One region of the Methylomonas sp. LWB genome, then DNA from elsewhere that is predicted to be linked to it. Evidence: riboswitches for the same ligand, from Rfam matches in the RefSeq annotation. Region 1 holds a riboswitch; each other region holds the start of a gene.

Region 1 (6,398 bases):
TGGGCGTGATCCGCGATACTTCGCCGGCCGGAAAGAAGATGATCGCTTCCTCGTTTTCCAACGCGTCCAGCATAATTTTGTAGGTGTTTTTCAGATTCTTTTGTTCGGACAGCACGTCGACCGGCAAGAATATCGATTGCAGCGGCTCCATGTGGTACAGCACGCGATTGGCAACGATACGCACGTCTGGTCGCACCGAGCGGATCAATTTCACCAGCGCCAAGCCGTCCAAGGTGCCGATCGGATGATTGGCGACGATCAGCAGCCGCCCCTCGGCAGGGATGTTGTTGTAGGATTCGTTACCGACTTGGTAGCTGAACTTAAAATAATTCAGCAATTTATCGAGAAACGCGAAGCCACGCAGATGTTGGTTTTTGCGAATGACGTCGTTGAAGTCGTCTTCATGTATCAGTTTTTTCAATGCCTTCAGCAGCAGTTTGTTGTCCTTGCCGAGTTTCAGGTCGGGGTAAGTCTCGTGCAAAATGCGTTCGGCATCGATCATGGGCGAATATCCTGGTCAAAACGGTAGTTGCCGGGATTCTAATGACAGAATATGTCAGAAATATGTCAACGCTTGGCGCGGCGGAAGCGCGCCGATTTGGATAGACTTGCTACTCGAGCGCGTTTTTCGCGCGTTCGAGTAACGTGATCGCTTAGGTTTAATTTATTGAATGGCGCATTGCGCTCTGGTGCAGAGCAGGGCCTGGCGGCGGGCGTCCAGCAGGTTGATCACGCCGTTCCGGTCCAGATCGGCTGGGTCTTCGCTACCGCGCGCCGGTCGGTTACGTAACGCGAGTAGGGCATTCAGATCCTGCTTGTCCACATCCTTGTCGGCGTCCAAGTCGCCGGGTACGACCATGTTCTCGCAGCTGTCGGGCAGATGGTTGGCGTTGGTGTCGCCGGTTCGACGCAGCTCGATGTCGCTGACATCGGAGACGCCGTTATCGTTACAGTCCGGATACACATTCAAATAATAGACATCCTGTTCGCCGTTATAGGTCGCCGAATACGCCACGTGAGCGCCCAATGCGTCCGAAACCAAGTGAGTGTAATCACCCAGTTTTTGCGCTCCCAGCGGATAAGCGATGTGGGTGTTGAACACCGGCGTCACCGGCCGATTCTTGCTCCAGGTCAGGCCGCCGTCCCAGGAGTAGGAATAATACAAGCGCGACAGCGCCGGCCGCAGATTGTCGCGGGTGTCGTACCAGACCGCGTCTATCCGGCCGTTCGGCGCCACGCCTTGCATTGCGAACCACTGGTAGGCGTCCTTGTGCGGCGTGTCGTCGTTGATTTTGACCGGCGCGGACCAAGTCAGACCGCCGTCGCTGCTGCGAATGAATTTGACATCCTGGTTATCGGCGCCGGCCGGATCGACCGAGGACATCAAATAAATATTGCCGCGCAGCGGCCCGTCGGATTGATCGACATTTACTTGGAGATCTCCCGGCGGACCGTATTGATTGGGATTGTTCTGAAACTGGAACATCACCGGCGAGCCGCCCATATCGACGGAGTGAGTCGTGAAGCTCGGCAACGCGCCGGGATCGCGGGCATTCAGCGAGGTCGCCAACAGATACTTGCCGAATACCAATTTGGCGCCGACCAGTTCGCCATCCTCGCTACGGCCGCTGACATAGGTTTGACCCGCGGGGCCCACCGCGATCGTGCCGAACGCCGGACTCTCCGGAATGGCGACCGGCGCCTCGAAGCTGATGCCCCCATTGCTGGAACGCGTAAAACGGCGGTCGTCCAGGCCCTCGCGCCAGACCAGATAGACGTGGCCGTCGCTGGAGGTGCCGCTGCGATCGATGCCGATCCGGCCTTTATCGGCGCCTTCGCCGTAAGCGTGGATCGGTACGCCCCAGCTGATGCCGCCGTCCGTGGACTTAAGGACCTGAACGTCTTGAGCGTAGCTGCCGGTTGCATCGTAGTGGAGGTTTTGATAGTAGAAATCGCCGGCCGAATCGACGTCCACCATGATATTGGTGCGCTGTTCGCCCGGCGTGACAACGCCGGGGAAATGCCAGGATAGCCCGCCGTCGTCGCTGTAAGCCCAACCACCTTGGCGGTTACCGGACGCGACCGTCGTAAACTGCTTCCAGCCGGCGACCAATCGTTTGGGGTTATTCGGGTCTTGGGCGATGGTCGGCTCGTGCGCGGCGTCGCCGGTAACATTGCGGCCGCCGGCATCGACGTTCATTTGCACACTAACGAACTGTTGGTAAGTCACGGCGTTTGCATTTGCCAGCGGCGCTTGCGCGCCCAGTAGCAGCAAGCACGCGGCCGTGATCGGATCGAGACGGCCGCCGGTCATCGTTTGACTCCACGCCGGCGGATGCCGGTCAAGCCAATCAATCCCGTGCCGAACAACCAAACCGCCGCCGGCACCGGCACGGCGGCCACTTGACCGCAACCGGCGAAACTGCCGACACCCAAACAAAAGTCACCGACATCGGCTTGGCGGGCACCGCCTAAAAAATCGGCATTCTCCGGGCTCATCAACAAGTCGCCGCTCAATTGCCAGTTATTGGCGTCGGCGATTATCAGACTCAAATTCGCCAAATCGAACAACACCATGCTAAAGCTGATGTTGTTTTGCAGGTACCAGCCGCCCGGCGTTCCGGCCTGTCTCAAGTCGTCCCAAGCGGCTTGCCGGTTGGCGACGCTGTAACGCAAGCTGAAGTCGCCAGTCACCAGCGAACCGTTGTAGTTGCCGCGAAACAATTCCACGCCGGTCATGCCCAGGCTACCGGTTCCGGTCAGAGTTTCGCTATCGATGGCGAAATTGGGCGTCGTCGCTTTTACGTAGCGATTTTGGGCCTGACCACTCGGATTGACGGCACTGATCGGCGTGATGTCGTGAACCAGATTCACCGCCGGAATTTCGGTTCTGCTGGTATTGCCGAGATAGAAGTAGGAATCGCTGAACTGGGTGTAGTCGGATTGCGTCGTGTCGAAGTAAGCGACCAGAAACTCACCGGGCGCGCTGGAGCTGCCGCCCACCAGCACCGCCAAGGCCTCTCGGTCGTATTGGGTCGTAAACGTGCCGCCCAAATCGGCGTGCAGCGCGGTTGCGTTGGCCAGCGCCGGCATGCTGGCGCTCAACGCGGCTATCGCCGCCGCGCTATACCAGCGCGCTACTGACTGCTCGATGCGCTTAAACATGGCTAGCCTCCGAACCGAATATGGCCATTCGGCGGCCCTTGCCACCCAGAACCGCCAAGCCAGTGCCGAACAACCAAATGGCACCGGGTAGCGGAACCGCGCTCACTTGACCGCATCCGGCAAAGCTGCCCGTGCCTAAACAAAAGTCGCCGACATCGGTCAGTGCGCTGCCCATCAGCATGCCGGCATTTTCCGGCGACATCGCCAGATCGCCGCTAAATTGCCAGTTATCGGCATCGATCCAGCTAATACTAAGGTTGCTGAGGTCGTAAACCGCCATCGTGAAATAAATGTTGTTGTCCAGATACCAACCGCTGCCACCATGGTTTTGGCGAGCGGCATCGAAACGTACCGCGAAATCACCGTTGACCAAGCCGGCGCCGTTGGGTGGGTAGTTTGGCGCGAAGAAGCCTTGGACGCCCGCCAAACCGACTTGACCGGCGGTGCCGCCGGCCAGATTTTCGGTATCGATGTGAAAGTCGGCCGATGTGGCTTGTTGAAAGCGTTGCGCGGCTTGACCGGCAATATCGCCGTCGATCGCGGTAATCGCGAAGGTTTGGTTCAGCGCCGGAATTTCGGCGGTAGCGACTTGGCCGACCAGGCCGCCGCCACTATTGGCGGGATCGGTCGGGTCGGCCGCCACCGCGTCCCAATATGTGCTGAGGTAATAGCCACCGGCGTAAGGTGCCAGCGCGACAGTGTCCAGATTCATCGTAAACGTGCCGGAGTTCGGCGCGTTTAGAACCAAGGCCATCGCATTCGGCGACAGCGCCAACGCGGCAACCAAGGGTAGTCCGAGGCGGATTCGGTAAAAAGGCAAAATAGGCATCGCGATTCCTGTAAAAAAACGGTGAGCAAGCGCCGCGCCAGCACAGTCTGTCGCGGCGGTGAGTACAGAACTGATCGAAGCAGCGAAAGGCTGGCTTAAGCCGTCAGCTCCTTGCGGCGCGTCGCACCGATCAAGCCGATCAGACCGCTACCGAACAACCAGACGGCGGTTGGCACGGGTACCGCCGCCGGAAGGTTCATCGAGAGGCTGCCGACGACCGCATTGGTGGCGAAAATCCCCAGGAACGATCCCCAGGTCAGGCCGAACGGGCTGGGATACTTATTGCTGCCGTTTCCAAAAATCAGGTCGCCACTCAAGGTCAGTTCGCCGCCGGCGTTCACGGTTTCGCTGGTATTGGTCAGTTGCAAAAAGGTGGTGCCCGAGAAAAATTGGTCGTAAGTCACCAGATTCCAGACGCCGCCGATTTTTTGCAGACGAAAATCGTAAGGTGTCAATGAGCCGCTACTGGTGCCGGGTACCGACATGCGCATGCCGCCGCTGAGACCGATTTGGCCGCTGGCGGTGTTACCGACCTCCATCGTGGTCGCTTGTAGCGTGCGGTTGACGGCGGCGTAACTGGTCGTGGTGAGATTGGTGTTGATCGGTAGCGTCATGTCGATGGCCGATGCAACGCCGCCGACGGTATCGGCGGTAATGGCGATCTGGTTGTAGCTGGCATCAAAGAAGCTATCGATCCGCCAACCACCGGTGACGGCGGCTAACGCCGCGTTGTCGATTGAAATGCCGACGCTGCCGGTAACGAGCGCGGCTTCAGCGCTGGCAGGCGCGAGAAATCCGCCCAACATCGCGATGGAAAGAGCACCGGCGGTGGCTAGTTGCAATCGGTAACTGTGTTTTTGTGTCATGGCATGTCCTTAAAGGGTCGAAATAATGAAAATGTCTGGCCGCAAGGCGCACGTTTCCCGTAACGCCGGACCGAGTTTTCGGTCCGGCGCTGGAAGCGAACATGGCAGTACGGGCAACCCGGCGGTCTTTTGGTCCAAAGATCCGTGGTTTTCCGGCTCCGTCTCGCGGCGGATGTGGCGTTTTTGCCGCCGGTCCCGGCGGCTTCACTCTAGTTCCTTAAGTGATCCGTCCTTCAGCTCCGTGTGTTCAGGCGACCTAATAGCGGTACGCGATGTTGAAATACAGTTCGGTATCCGCGCCGGGTGCGACCCGGCCGTCGAAATAATCGAAAGGTCGATAATAATGTTCGCCGCTAAGGTTTTTGACGGTGGCCGCCAATTTCCATGCCGACGTTTCGTACCCCAGACTGGCGTCCACACAGTGGTAGCCGGAGGTCTTGAAGCGGTTGTCCTTGGATAAATAGGCGCCCGCGCTTAAATTCACGCCAACCCCGATTCGCCAACCGGGCAGCAAGGACGCCGGCAGTTGGTAATTCAACCACAGCCGCCCGGCCTGATCGGGCACCTGAGGCAAACGGTTACCGGCCGGAACGCCGGCTTTATCGTCCTGGTAGCGCGCCAACGTGTACGCATAATTGCCAAGCAAATCCAGCCCTTCCGATAACCGCCAATTCAAGTCCGCTTCCGCGCCCTCGGCGCTTTGACCGCCGGAGGCGGTCGAGCGTAGCAAGGCGTCGCTACCATCCGGCACCGCCACCCGTTCGCGGTCGATTCGGTACACGGCAAGTTGGCCGCGCCAAGTACCGTCGATATCGAATTTCAAACCGGTCTCGACGTGGCGCGCCAATTCCGGCAACGGCGTATCGGCAAACTCGACGAAGGGCTGGCCGCGCATACCTTCGCTGTAACCGGCAAACCAGGTCCAGGCTGAACCGATGTCGACGGCGACGCCCAACCGGGGCAACCATTTCTCGGCGTCGGTGCTGGTCGAGCGGCCGCTCGCGGTGTTTCGAAAATCGATGGACACCTTCCCTCTACGCAAGCCGGCCAGCAAATGTAGCCGATTGTAAAAACTGCCCTGCCATTGCAGATAGCCGCCGTAGGTCAGATTACCGATAAACTGGTTTGGCTGCGCCGGTTCGGGGACGGCATACCTTAACCCGAAGTTGGGTTGGGCAAGATCCACCAAACCGGTATTCGCCAAATCGGCGCCGACGAAGCCAATATCGTCGAGTTCGCCGCGGTCGGCACCGATGACCAACGTGTGCTCGCTGTTTTCCGAGGCGAACTTTCCGGTCAGATAGCCGAGCACGCTGAACTCGCGTTGGCGTTGATACAGCTCGGCGTTAACCAGCCCCCATGCCGACGCTCCCAATGCGCTCAGCGGCCGATCGGCTATAAAGCCATCGTCGCCGAATAGCGTTTGCACCCGCTGATCGAAACTGGCTCGAGACACCCGGCTTTTCAGCGTGATCGTCCAGTGCTTATCCCAACGATGCTCGAACTCGCCCCAAATCGCTTGGCTGTCCGAACGGCTT
Region 2 (6,398 bases), on a different contig from region 1:
ACTTCCTTTGGATTTGTATTGCGATATTTATTTAAATACTCTGACTCGTTTTCATTGTTAGCCAAGGCTTTGGCTAATATTCTGGGTAATGATTGATAATATTCGTTGATTGGTCCAGAAATAATCACTTTGTTCGAAAACTTTGTTAGCCAGTCTGCGGTGGCAATTACTGCTGAACTATCTTGTTTTTGCCATCTCCCGGAAATTATAATGGTGTCAAAATGTTGTTTTGGTAGGTATTCATTGAATATAAAAGTGATTAAGTCAGTGCAGCGCTTTTCTCCAGTGCTATTTAGTATGGGTTTGCATCCCGATGCGGTCGCCTGAAGAAAGTTTACTTCTGGAAACGTTGAGTTTAAGCCTGGCCATAAGTGTGCGGCGTGGCTGTCGCCAATTAGAAGAACATTTTTCTTGCTCGAGGAAATCGCTAAGCACTCGTTAATGTTGTATTTGTCGAATGAATTGTAGTTTGATGTTAGGAAGCATTTGCCTGCGCGCATATTGGTGTCCGCGTCGTAATCCAAGACGGCAAGAACATCAAACACTTTTTGTGGGTAGTTGTAATATTTTTCACTAACAGAGCTTAGAGAAAGAGAAGTTATTGAAAATGCTAGCATTGTAACTAGTGCAAGAGCAATCGTGGGTTTTGCTTTCAACTTATAGGGTGGCTTTCGGAATGGTTGTTCTACGTATTTCCAGGAGATGGCGGATAGTGCTAAGCAAGCGGTGATTAGAAGTGCGTTTTGCAAGTAGTTCTGTGGTTTGTGGATTTGTTTTACAAATACTAAAACAGGCCAATGCCATAAATAAAGAGAATATGAGATTATTCCTATTAGACGAAAGGTTTTGAAAGAAAACGTTTTTCGCACCACCGTTTCTCTTAGACCGCCAGTATATATGATCAGTGCTGTGCCCAGGCATGGTGGTAATGCGGATATTCCAGGGAATACCGTTTCTCTCGAGTATGTGGATATGCTGAATACTAATGCGGCAAGTCCCAGTAATGATAATCCTTCAATTTGCCATTTGTTCTGAATTCGTGGCCAAGCTCCTATTCCAAGGGATGCGCCAATCAATAACTCCCATGCACGGGACTGAACTAAATAGAATGCGTTAACTGAATTAATGTTTACCGCGTGCTCGGAATATACAAGGCTAGAAATTAGTGTAATGAATATAATCTTTTTTTGAATTGAAAGGCTAAGGTTTCGTATTAGATATATTAGTAGTGGGAAAAATACGTAATATTGCTCTTCCACTGAAAGTGACCATGTGTGCAGAACCGGGTTTGATTCCATTTTATGGTCGAAGTATCCATTTAGATCGGAGAAGAATATATTTGAAACAAAGAAAATTGACGATACAATGCTTTTTCCGGTGTACTCTGATTCTGATGGAAATTGAAGAAAGAAGGAAGCTAATATGCAGCAAAAGAATACGAAGAAAAGAGCAGGGAATATCCTTCGGATGCGCCTATGATAAAAATCTAATATTGAATAGTTGTTTTGCAGGATGTCGCTATAAATTATTGATGTTATTAAATATCCGGATATTACAAAGAATATATCGACGCCAACGTATCCGCCTGAGAAGTACTTTCCGACATTGTAATGAAATAATATAACGGATACTACCGCAATTGCTCTAAGGCCGTCTATGTCGCCTCTGTATTTCGTGATATTCATTTTGGTTTATTTGTTGAGTATTCTTTCAAAACTATACGAGCTGGCTAAGAGGCAGCCAGATTTTTAGGTATCTATATTAAAAATATCTGTGGATTCTGGCACAGGAAGCCTGGGAAGTCTAGGGGCTGGCAACAGTACGTGTGTTAGAGTATTTTGCGGTTAGGTCAGCAGATAAGTGATGTATCCAGTTACTGTTCTTGAAGCCAAGATACTATCAAATTATTTCAGCATTAGGTCTTTTTGTATGCCCCGGAGTTACGGATTCTCTAGACGACTGTGCTTTCTTGATTGATCTCTTAATATTGAGTTAGTCCTGGCGTGGAGTTGCGAACAAGAGGGGGCTTGTTCTGATTGGTTGCTGATCAGTTTGATCTTGAACAAAATAGACTTAAAGTATCGAAAGGCCGCATCAATAGGCGATTCCTGTTGTGCCATGGAAGGCTCGGACGCTTATCAGTTTGGCATGATACCCGTTTGGACAGGCAAGAGGTTCGCTTTAACACGAAAGCGTCGGCGCTCAACACTCAAGCATTTCTTCCTGACAGCCGACGATCTCTGATGAATGTCGAGCACTCTGTTTTTGGAAGTCAGGCTTCTTGTTTTAACAGACGGCATTGATTGTTGGATAGTCAGGCGTTTAATTTGAACACTGGACGATCTTTGTTTGACAGCGGGGCTTCCGTGATCGCGACGCGTGCCCCACTGCTTGTTGGCGGGCGTTGTATGTTGTTAGTGAATTGACGGCTGTTTATCCGAGGACGACCGATGTTGATCGCGGAACGTTGGATGTTCATAGGAGAATTCTCTGTGTTGATCGGCCGGTCGGGAATGTTCAGCGTAAGCGCCTGCTTGCTGCTAACGGATGTCGGCCTGTTCGAATGGCGTCGTTGATTGTTGCCGCTAAAGCGTTGGGTCTTATGATTCGAGCGTTTGGGGTTTTGCTTTGAAAGCCTTTTGGCAAAGTACGGACGCGCCGGAGCCGGAATGCTCTTGACCGCGGCAAAGTTACCTTCGCTAAGCAGGTTGGCTTTGCCGGAGCATTGCGCCCGGCAAGGCCGTTAAGCAAGCGTGTTAATCGCTACTTGGGATTGTTGTCGGAAGACGAGCCTGGCGTCTTGCGGGCAAAGCGTTTGCCCAAACTATCCAGATGCTCATCCAGGGAGCCGTCCTTGCCGGCTAGTTTGGCGGACTGATAGACAACTAGCGTTTGGGTATAGGCGTCGCTGCCCGCCGCTAAAAAAGTATCTTTCATTTTTTTCATCAGTTGTCTCATAGCCATCATCAGGGGTTCCAGATTTCTGACCATTTCGACATCGGCGCGGTATTCGTCCAGATCGAAGATACGCGGCAGAATACCTGTGTTTTGCGTGGCCAATGCCAGGCCTTGATCGACGAAGGCTCGGCTCTTGCCGCCCATTTTAGGCAGCCCCTTTCTATCTTCTATCGATAAGTCGATTAAAAACGGTAGCTGGGCCTGTATGTCTCCTATCAGTTTTAATACGGCTTCTTGTTGGTCTGGGAGTAGTTCTCCTTTAATCAATTCGCTGGACATCATAACCTCCGAGTTTAGAAAGAATTTGGCGTTTGCCGTTTTGAAATGAGCCTAGGGAAATAGTGGGCGTTAGATGTTTTGGACAGAAAACGCCGCGAAACAATGCTGGGCGTTGTTCAAAAATGACGAATTCCGTGGACTCGACACGGAGTATAGCGGAGGAGGTGCTAATGTCGTGGCAAACGCGAAAAGCAATTCGACATGGTCTGGGTCGGCCGGCCGCGATTGGGTTGCGCGGATCGCAGGTAGGTGGGTTCGGCCTGTAATACGTGGCTTACCTGAATGTACTTTGGTCTAATGTTGCTTGCTTTACCGACTCCGTAAACTGTGACGCAAGTTTAATCATTCAGGAGTTAAATCTCATGCAAGTCGTAAAATCACTTCTGCTGGCCGGCTTTGTCGTACTATCCACATCCAGCGTATCGACGGTCCAAGCGAGTACCGTTTTAACGCCGGCCTCGGCAACCGTGATCAACCAGTCGGTTGCGGATAGTTCGTTTCAGGACGTTTACAGCTTTGCGATCGACAACGCCTATAGCGCCTACAACTTGTCCGGCGCCTTGAGCTTTCAATCTATTCAAACCGTGGTCAGCTTGACTAGCGATTTTGCGTCGCCGTTGGTGACCAGTACCACTGGCATCGCCAGCGCTAGCGTCGAGTTGCTGGATTCGTCCGCTGCTCTCGTTGCGACCGGTTCGTTGAGTTCTTTCTCGAGCGCGTCCGCGCCGACTTTGGTTTCTTTGCCGATCCCCGGTTTCCCGTCGTTTTATCAAGCATTGTTGACGACGTTCAATACCATTACGTTGAACAACGTCCCAGTAATCGGCGCGGGCAATTACTTCTTGAAAGTGCAAGGGTTGGCCTCTAATGGCGGTACGTATGCCGGTAGCTTGAGCGTGTCGCCCATCGTGCCCGCCGCTGTACCGTTGCCGGGCGCCGCGTGGGCGTTCCTGACCGGTTTGTTGGGCGTATTGGGTGTGCAACGCCGCCGTTTGATGAAAGCCTAGGCTTACGCATTGCTCGCCTCAAAAAGCCGGCGGTAATGCCGGCTTTTTTATGTGCGGCATATTGTCGCTGGTTCACGGATTGAGCTGCGACGTAAGCGTCCCGCCGCCAAAAACCAAGCCGCGCAAATCGAATGTGGTCTCGATGTAATCGAGCTTGCAGGCCTACCAAACCAACCTTCGGCAAATGGAGGGGGCATCCGATCATCAAACCCCGGTTGGCGGTCGGCAAAATGACTTTCAAGTCGCCGGAAACCCTCCGCAACCGATGGCTGAACGCCGAAACCTCGATTCCAATGAGGCTATCAACCTAAAAAGAGCAGTTTGGCGATGAAAAATTCCGTTCGTCCTGAGTTTGTCGAAGGGCGCGCGGGATTTTTCATTCACCCGTTTGGCAAGTGTATTGCGAGCCGTCCATGCTTCGACGTTGCTCAGCACGAACGGCCCGCAATACACACCAACTGCCCTTTTTAGGATCAAACCAATCTCCCGTCAATCGAATACGCCTCGATTTCACCGAGGCCGCCAGAACCGATCGGCGACGAATCAAAGGTAGAGGCGGATGTTGGCTTGTTGTCATCGCTTTGCAATATGTAATTATCAAAATAGCTCGATGTTAAAGCCAAACCCATCGCGAGATGGGGACGGAAAACCACGGGTCCGTTTTGTCGCGATAGCCGAGTTGCCATGCTGAGCAACTCTCACTAAGACACTAACGGAGACCCCGATGTTAACGAAGTCATTATTAGCCGCCGCCATCGCGGCCGCCGCTTTTTCCACCGCCGCCAGTGCGTCGATCGCTTCCGGCGACCTGATCGCCATCGGCAGCCTGTCCGGCAGCGGTGCGGGCCTGAACGCCGATTTATCGGGCTTGACCGGCACCCTGGAAAACGGGGTTGCCGCGAATTATTTGGGCGGCATAGGCTCCGGATTGGCTTATGCCGGCGGCAATATTTTCATCGCCACGCCGGATCGCGGCCCGAATGCGGTCGCGTACAACAGCGGTTTGGACGATACCGTTTCGTACATTTCCAGATTTCAAACCTTGAGTTTGGACTTGAGCGCCAACCATTCCGGCACCGGCTTGGCATACAATTTGTCGCCTAAATTGGTATCGACCACATTGCTGTCCAGTGCCACCGCTTTGAATTATGGCGCAGGCATCGGCAAGCAAATCGACGGTGTCACGCCGGTCGGCAATGGCGCGCCGGCTCTGAACGCGGCGAATAACACCTACTATTTCACCGGCAGATCGGATAACTTCGGTTCCGCCAATCCATTGACCGGCATTCCCGATGCTTCTTCCGCCAACGCCAGCAACGCCCGCTTCGATCCGGAAGGCGTTCGCGTTTCCAACGACGGCAAAAGCGTGTTTATTTCCGATGAATACGGTCCTTATGTTTATCAATTCGACCGCGCGACCGGCCAACGCATTCGCGTCTTCAACCTGCCGGCCAATTTGGATGTGGCGAAATTGAGTCCGGTTGGCAAAACCGAAGAAAGCAACACCAGCGGCCGCGTCGATAACAAAGGCATGGAAGGTCTAGCATTGACCCCGGACGGCAAAACCTTGGTCGGCATCATGCAGGCTCCTTTGTTGCAGGACGGCAAAAAGTCCGGCATCGACCGCATCGTGACCATCGACATCGCCACCGGCGCAACCCATGAATATGCCTATCAATTGACAACGGGTTCCGGCGTCAGCGAAATCGTTGCGATCAACGACCACGAGTTTTTGGTGGACGAGCGCGACGGTAGCGGCCTGGGCAATGGCGACAGCGCGGCGGTCAAGCAATTGTTTAAAATCGACCTTAGCGGGGCTACCGACATTTCCGCATTTTCAGGTAGTACCGCCGCTTTACAAGCCACTGCGGTGCCGAAGACGCTGTTCTTGGATGTCGTGAAATCCCTGAATGCCAACGGTATCAGCAGCGACAAGATTCCGGCCAAACTCGAAGGCGTGTCCTTCGGTAGGGACATTACCGATGGCGGCGTGCTGTATCACACCTTGTTCGTCGCCAACGACAACGACTTTTTGCCTAACGTTGCCGGCACCAACCAGTTTTATGTGTTTGCGTTCGCCGATTCCGAGCTTAACTATCAGGCTCAGCAATTCTCAGCCGTGCCGGTACCCGGAGCGGTTTGGTTGTTCGGTAG
Region 3 (6,398 bases), on a different contig from region 1:
CGCTGCCATAATTTGCTCCGGGAAAATAAAAATAAAATGTTTCGTTTTTATTATTCCCGAAGAATCGCCTCCCGACAAGTACCAATGCAAAAAATATTGGCGTTTTTCGCAAAAACCCGCTGATCTAGGCATCCGACCCGCCGGCGGCTTGCCGACGGCCTCACGTCGCCGCGCTGAACCGCACCGACTTGACGAGCCTCTCGATGCCTACGCGCGGCCATTAATTTCCGGCCTCCTTTGTTTGACTATCGTCCGAATCGGCGGACTCGAGCGGATCGTCTTCCCGCAAGTCGCCCACTTCGACCGCATAACGCCGATGCGATAGGAAGGCGTTCTTGAAAAAGTCGTACCGGTCGATTGCCGCTTCACTGGCGATTTTTTCGATCGCTAAGTGATCGGCGCGTTTGTCGACCGCGCTTAAGGCACCGGAACCCATCGACGCGGCCACCGGCAGGCCGAGATAGGTGACCGGATTCAGCGCCGCGTCGCCGACCGCGCTACCCAAGCCTCGAACCGAACTCGGCCCCAGCACCGGCAACACCAAATACGGTCCGGTTTCGACACCCCAAATCGCCAGCGTCTTGTCAAAACTTTCCTCATGCTTGGGAAAATCCAGCATCGTGGCGACATCCACAAATCCCGCCAGCCCCACCGTGGAATTGATCAGCAATCTGGCGCCGTCCAGGCCGGATTGCGAAAAACTCCCTTGTAAGGCCTCGTTAGCGATCACGCCAATATCGTCCACGTTGCTAAAGAAATTGCTGATGCCGCGGTTAGCGAAGTCCGGCGTCACCGACCGGTACGCCTCCGCCGCCGGTTTCATCAAGTAATCGTCCAGTCCGTCGTTGAACGACTGGACTTTTCGATTGTAGTTTTCGTAAGGATCTCTCGGATCCGTCGCTGGCGTGGCGGCGCAGGCGCTCAACAAGGCGAACGTGCCGTTCAAGATCAGTGTTCTAGCAAACTCAACTCGCATATTCATATAAGCCTGTGTAATAGTTGGTAAAAACCCCGCTTAAGAGCTACAACCGTTTACCAGCGATTTTGAATAATAACTAAACTAAACGGTATAGTTAAGATTAGGCTTGACCCCGCGCGCTTGTCAAACAAAAATATACCGATTGGTCTAGTTAAGGAGTCGAACTTGAGAAAGAAAAGCCCGGCGCGTCGCCAAGCGATTTTGGATGCGGCAAAAACCACCTTCGAGAAATTGGGATTCGAACGGGCCACGATGGCGGACATTGCCGCTCTGGCGGGCGTATCGAAAGCAACTTTGTATAGCTACTTCAGTGCCAAAAACGAATTATTCGTGGAATTGATAGAAGCGTCCGCAGATCAACATTTGGATCAGATGCACTCGATCTACGTCGGCGAACAAACCAATTTCGATCCCGACGAAATTCGCTCGACCCTCGCCCTGCTTCAACCGTCGGAAGATGTAGCCTTCACCTTAAAGCGGCTTGGCGAGCGAATATTGAGCGTGTTTTTCACGCCGCAACGGCTAGCGTTAAAACGCATGATTGTTGCCGAATCCGGCAAGGGCCAAATCGGTCGTCTGTATTACGAACGCGGGCCGGGATTAGGCATGAAATATTTAGAGCAGTATTTTGGCGAAGTCATCGCGGCGGGTCGACTGCGCCCGGCCGATCCGAAGCTGGTGGCCGCGCATTTTCACGGTTTGCTGGAGTCGGAGATCTTCGAACCCTGGTTGCTGAATATCCTGCACGAACTGACGCCGGATTTGATCGAAGGCGTGGTCGAACGCGCCGTCGACGTTTTCATGAGAGCGTACGGCCCGGAGCGCGACCAAAATAACTAAGCATAGGGTCTCGGCGATTGGCACGGCCGCTTGTTGGTGGATGTAACGCGGGCGCTAAACATTCTTACGCTCCCAACCATAAATTCGCCTAGAGGCACTATCCGTCGGGCCGTCCGGCATTACCCGAGTCGTCTGGTTGTAGACCATTTTGGCGATATACGTCCTTTTGGATATAAACGCCTTGGCAATGGCGGCACGATCTTGCGTCGGGCGCCGTGGAAAGCCTCTCCGCTAACACCGCGCGAGACCCTTAAAATTTGGGTTAAGTTGGTTTGATTTGACAGGGTTGTGACATTTAGTTGAAGCAGGGGCCCATCAAATCAGAAATCTTCGAAAAGGTTTAAACGGAGGATAGCGCTAAAAAACAACCCCCTGGCCCAAATCCTGCTCAGGGGGAAGCATGGACGTGCTCTCGCAACGTTTACGCCGCTACTACAACAGTGGTCAATGTATGAATTTCAAGAACGATAGGAATAATTCTAATCTTGAATACCGCAAGCCTCATCGTGCGGCAATCTAGCGCTAAATCCACGCCGTATTCCATGAACGACTTAGGCGCTGATGCTGTTTTTGCGGCGGTTGATACCGAACAAACTCAACAAAGCGGTGCCAAACAACCATGCCGCGGCTGGCAGAGGTACCGCCGCGACCGGCGCGATGCTCAGATGACCTATAGTCGTGCTGAGTTTTGCTCCGGTAGCACCCAAAAAGCCCGAGTAGGAAAAGCCACCCGCTTGATGGGCCGGATCCGGCAAGAACTGCAGGTCGCCGTCAAGCATACCGGTCGTCGCCAGATTATCGACGACGTTTACCAGTTGGAATAAGGTGTTGTCCGGAAAGCCGGGTGAGTGGTCCACTAGGTTCCACGTACCGCCGATTTTTTGCAACGTCCAATCCTCGGACGACAGATAGGTTGACAGCGAAGGAGCGGTAAACCGGAAGGCGCCGCTAAGGCCGATAACCCCGACCGAGGAATTGCTGGTATCCATCGTCGTCGCCTGAATGGTGCCGGCGGTACCGAAACCACCGATGACGATCGTCGTCGTATTGGTGTTAATCGGTGCCTCGAAAGCACCGGTAAAGCCGCTAATCGCGGTTCCGCCGGCGAGAGAGCCGCTTATCATCGTGTTATTAAAGGACGAATCGAAAAAAGTCGTCGGAGCCCATCCTGAAGCGAGAAACGCCGAGTTCCAAACACCGTTTAGCGAGATGGTCGCTGTTCCTGAGACTAGGGCCGCGCTAGCGGTTTGCGGGGCCAGAGTCGCGGCGGCCAACATCATAGCCAATCCCGCGAGTTTAGTTTTGCGTATTGCGTTAATTTCCAAATTCATTTAATTACCTTGTTTCAAAAAAGAAGGGTTGAATGGATAAACTTCTCAACTGTGTGTGCGTCACTTGCTTTAACCCTCTTCAAGGCAAAAGCAGTCTTTCCCGGCATCCCTACCCGTGACACAGCAACCCGGCTATCTTGCCTACAAGACCCGTGGCTTTCCGGCCCTGCCTCGCGACAGGTTTGGCTAGCGCTCAAAATAGAGCACTTACTGGAAAGCAATAAAAAGACCAAAGAACAATCACTATAAATTTCATATACTTATTAAAAACCAAAAACCCCTGTTAATTCATTCGACCGTCGGCTCTACGGGATTTGACACAGTTCTAATTAATTGTTGCGGCATATGCCATAGTCCAAGCTGATTATCGATGAGCCTCAACAACTTAGAAGCCTCCGATAAGTCCGATGAAAGTATTAGTCCGACTGCAGGATCCTGACATTAAGAAGAACCCGATCCAATTTCAAAAAGGCTTCGATTTGATGGATTTTCTGAAGCTGTAAACTACCGATGCCCAGTACGCCGAAACCCTATTTCAGGCACGATGACCGCCGGTTTTCAATACCCAAGTTATGGTGGTTTGTAGTGGTCAAGACCCGCAAACTTTGTCAATGTACGGCCTGTCATCACCCAGCGCCACTGACCAACAGGGACGCTGTTTGAAGGTACCAAACGGCCTCTGACGGTGTGGCTTCTGGCGATCCAAGCCCAAAGATTCGCCGTGCCATCTAGCCGAGTGTTGGCATCGATTCAACCACCTATTCGATCTGCAAAGACTATGATGATCAGGTTTTTTTATCGCGGAGGCCAATACTCCGCCATGGCAGTCAGGGCGTTTGTTCAAATTGACCGAGGCTTATGAGTAATCAGAACGATATATATAGGACAATTACCATTGGCTCCTTGAACCGTACTGGTCATGGCCAGCTTCAAACCGACGGCGTTAAAAACGGAATTCACCTCGTATTCCTCGTTGGCCTTGGTGGGACATGCCTGGACATCATCAACATCAAAGCGGTGGTCGATGGGCGGATAAGCGCGACGAACGCGACGCGATCAAAGCACTCGCCTTCCCTGCCGATCTGCGGTTCCCGATTAGCGGCCAAATAGCTAGAACATGCGACGGTGAACCGAAATGCCGGGGTTTTTGAGGAAAATTCGACAGTAGACCGCGCAAAATAATGAGCTCACGGCCCGGACGACCGATAAAAAGCGCTTATGCGCAATCGGTGGCGTTTAGACGACTGGGAGCACGAATTCCGGTTAAATTTTTACTAGACGCTTATAAACATATTCAATTTCCTTGAGCTCTCGTATACCTATAAACAGAATATGTCGGCAAAAGTCATTTCATTTTTTTTCATACTGCTTTTTTGCACCGCTATTTCGGCAGAAGAGCTTGTAACCATCGGGATGTTATCCCCTCGGCCCATCCCACAGGAACAAGCGAGATGGAATAACTTGGCCGAATATTTGACAAAATCGCTTCCACGTTATCATTTTGAGGTAAAAGTACTCGATTATCCGGGACTTGTACGGGCGATAGGAGAAAACCGTTTTGAGTTTGTGTTGACCAACCCTTCGCATTATGTATTGCTTTCGCATAAATTCAACTTAACTCAGCCGCTGGCAACTTTAATTAATCGCGAAGCTAGTTACAGTTTAAGTAGTTTTGGCGGCATCATATTCACGACTCAGGATCATACGGATATTAACTCTTTAGCCGACATTAAAAACCGCAAAATAGCAGCCGTTTTTGAAGATTCGCTGGGGGGTTACCAGGCGCAGCTATACCTGTTTAAGGCGGAGGGCTTAGATTTACCTAATCCGAAAGATATCGTTTTTACCGGCATGCCGCAGGATAAAGTCGTTGAAGAAGTGCTCGCCGGCAGAGCGGAGGTTGGGTTTATCCGCTCCGGTATTTTGGAGCATATGGCCGAGGAGAATAAAGTCGATCTCAATCGCGTTAAAATCATTCATGCCATGAATTCTCCCGGCTACCCTTATCGACATTCGACGATATTGTACCCGGAGTGGCCGCTAGTGTCCGTCAGCAATATCGACCCACAGTTAAAACGCGATTTGGTGAGCACGCTGCTCTCCATGAACAACAACCGGGAGTTAATCGATAAGCTAACTATTGGCGGCTTTGATCTGCCTGCCAATTATTCCCCGGTGTACGAACTTTTACATGCAATACACGCCCCTCCGTACGATCGCGTCGATCGAATCACCCTGCTGGATTTTTTGAAGCAATATTCTTGGCAAATTATTGTATTCGGCGCCATTGTACTGGCATTGCTGGTAACGACTGTTAGAATAAAAATACTGAACATTAAGTTAAAAAATGAGAAAGTTTCGACTTTTCACCTTTTGCAAATCGTTAAATCCAATGAAGAGCAACTGCGTTCCATTGGTAACAACTTACCCAATGGCTATATTTTTCAATATACAATCTCCACGGATGGCGAGCATGAATTTAAATTTATCAGCGCCGGCGTTGAAAAGGCGCATGGACTAAAAGCGGAACAAGTTCTGAAGCATTCCGCATTGCTATTAACTCAATTAGACCCGCAATATAAGGTTTTGCTTGAGGAAGCGGAAGCAGACAGCGCCAGGAGATTAAGCGATTTCTCAATCGAACTGCCGTTTTTGCATGCTAATGGAACAAACCGTTGGTTTCAGATAAATTCCCGACCCAGATTGGTCAATGATCTAACGGTGTGGGATGGCGTGGCGATAGACATCACCGAGCGTAAGCTGGCCGACGAAGCTTTGAGTCTTTCGTCCGAGCGCTTGCAACTGGCCACACGCGTCGCCAAGATCGGCATATGGGACTGGGATATCGTCAAGAACGAGTTGGTGTGGGATGACTCAATGTACCAACTCTACGGTATTCAACGAGGCGGCTTCAGTGGCGATTACGACGCTTGGATACGGACCATTCATCCGGAGGACAAGGCGTATATAGACGGAGAAATTCAGGCCGCCCTGCGGGGCGAGCGCGAGTACTCGCCTGAATTCCGCATCATTCATCCGGATGGCTCCTGCCGCTATATCAAGGCGGACTCGCAGACGATACAGAATAGCGAAGGCAAGCCTCTGCGCATGATTGGCACCAACATGGACATTACCGAGCGCAAGCGGATCCAGGAAGCGATGCAACGTAGTCAGTCGGCGCTGGAAGAGGCGCAACGTATTGGCCACATTGGTAGCTGGGATGTGGATATGATCAACGATGTGTTGAT

The links. Region 1 has a riboswitch for cyclic di-GMP ahead of BJL95_RS07855 (hypothetical protein). Riboswitches for the same ligand answer to the same signal wherever they lie in the genome.
Region 2: linked by a shared signal. The riboswitch ahead of BJL95_RS04885 (esterase-like activity of phytase family protein) and the one ahead of BJL95_RS07855 (hypothetical protein) in region 1 are both predicted to bind cyclic di-GMP.
Region 3: linked by a shared signal. The riboswitch ahead of BJL95_RS16750 (hypothetical protein) and the one ahead of BJL95_RS07855 (hypothetical protein) in region 1 are both predicted to bind cyclic di-GMP.

Annotation. Positions count from the first base shown of each region.
Region 1 is NZ_MKMC01000012.1:428,125-434,522, reverse strand. It holds gene BJL95_RS07875 (lysophospholipid acyltransferase family protein) at 1-502, opposite strand, end outside; gene BJL95_RS07870 (sialidase family protein) at 665-2,314, opposite strand; gene BJL95_RS07865 (VPLPA-CTERM sorting domain-containing protein) at 2,311-3,165, opposite strand; gene BJL95_RS07860 (hypothetical protein) at 3,158-3,994, opposite strand; gene BJL95_RS07855 (hypothetical protein) at 4,090-4,860, opposite strand; cyclic di-GMP riboswitch class I at 4,970-5,049, opposite strand; gene BJL95_RS07850 (TonB-dependent receptor) at 5,117-6,398, opposite strand, start outside.
Region 2 is NZ_MKMC01000009.1:82,759-89,156, forward strand. It holds gene BJL95_RS04870 (acyltransferase family protein) at 1-1,685, opposite strand, end outside; gene BJL95_RS04875 (hypothetical protein) at 2,764-3,237, opposite strand; gene BJL95_RS04880 (hypothetical protein) at 3,600-4,244, shown strand; cyclic di-GMP riboswitch class I at 4,853-4,931, shown strand; gene BJL95_RS04885 (esterase-like activity of phytase family protein) at 4,969-6,398, shown strand, end outside.
Region 3 is NZ_MKMC01000045.1:95,819-102,216, forward strand. It holds gene BJL95_RS16735 (TetR/AcrR family transcriptional regulator C-terminal domain-containing protein) at 1-9, opposite strand, end outside; gene BJL95_RS16740 (VacJ family lipoprotein) at 221-982, opposite strand; gene BJL95_RS16745 (TetR/AcrR family transcriptional regulator) at 1,145-1,819, shown strand; gene BJL95_RS16750 (hypothetical protein) at 2,371-3,150, opposite strand; cyclic di-GMP riboswitch class I at 3,270-3,347, opposite strand; gene BJL95_RS16760 (PAS domain-containing protein) at 4,483-6,398, shown strand, end outside.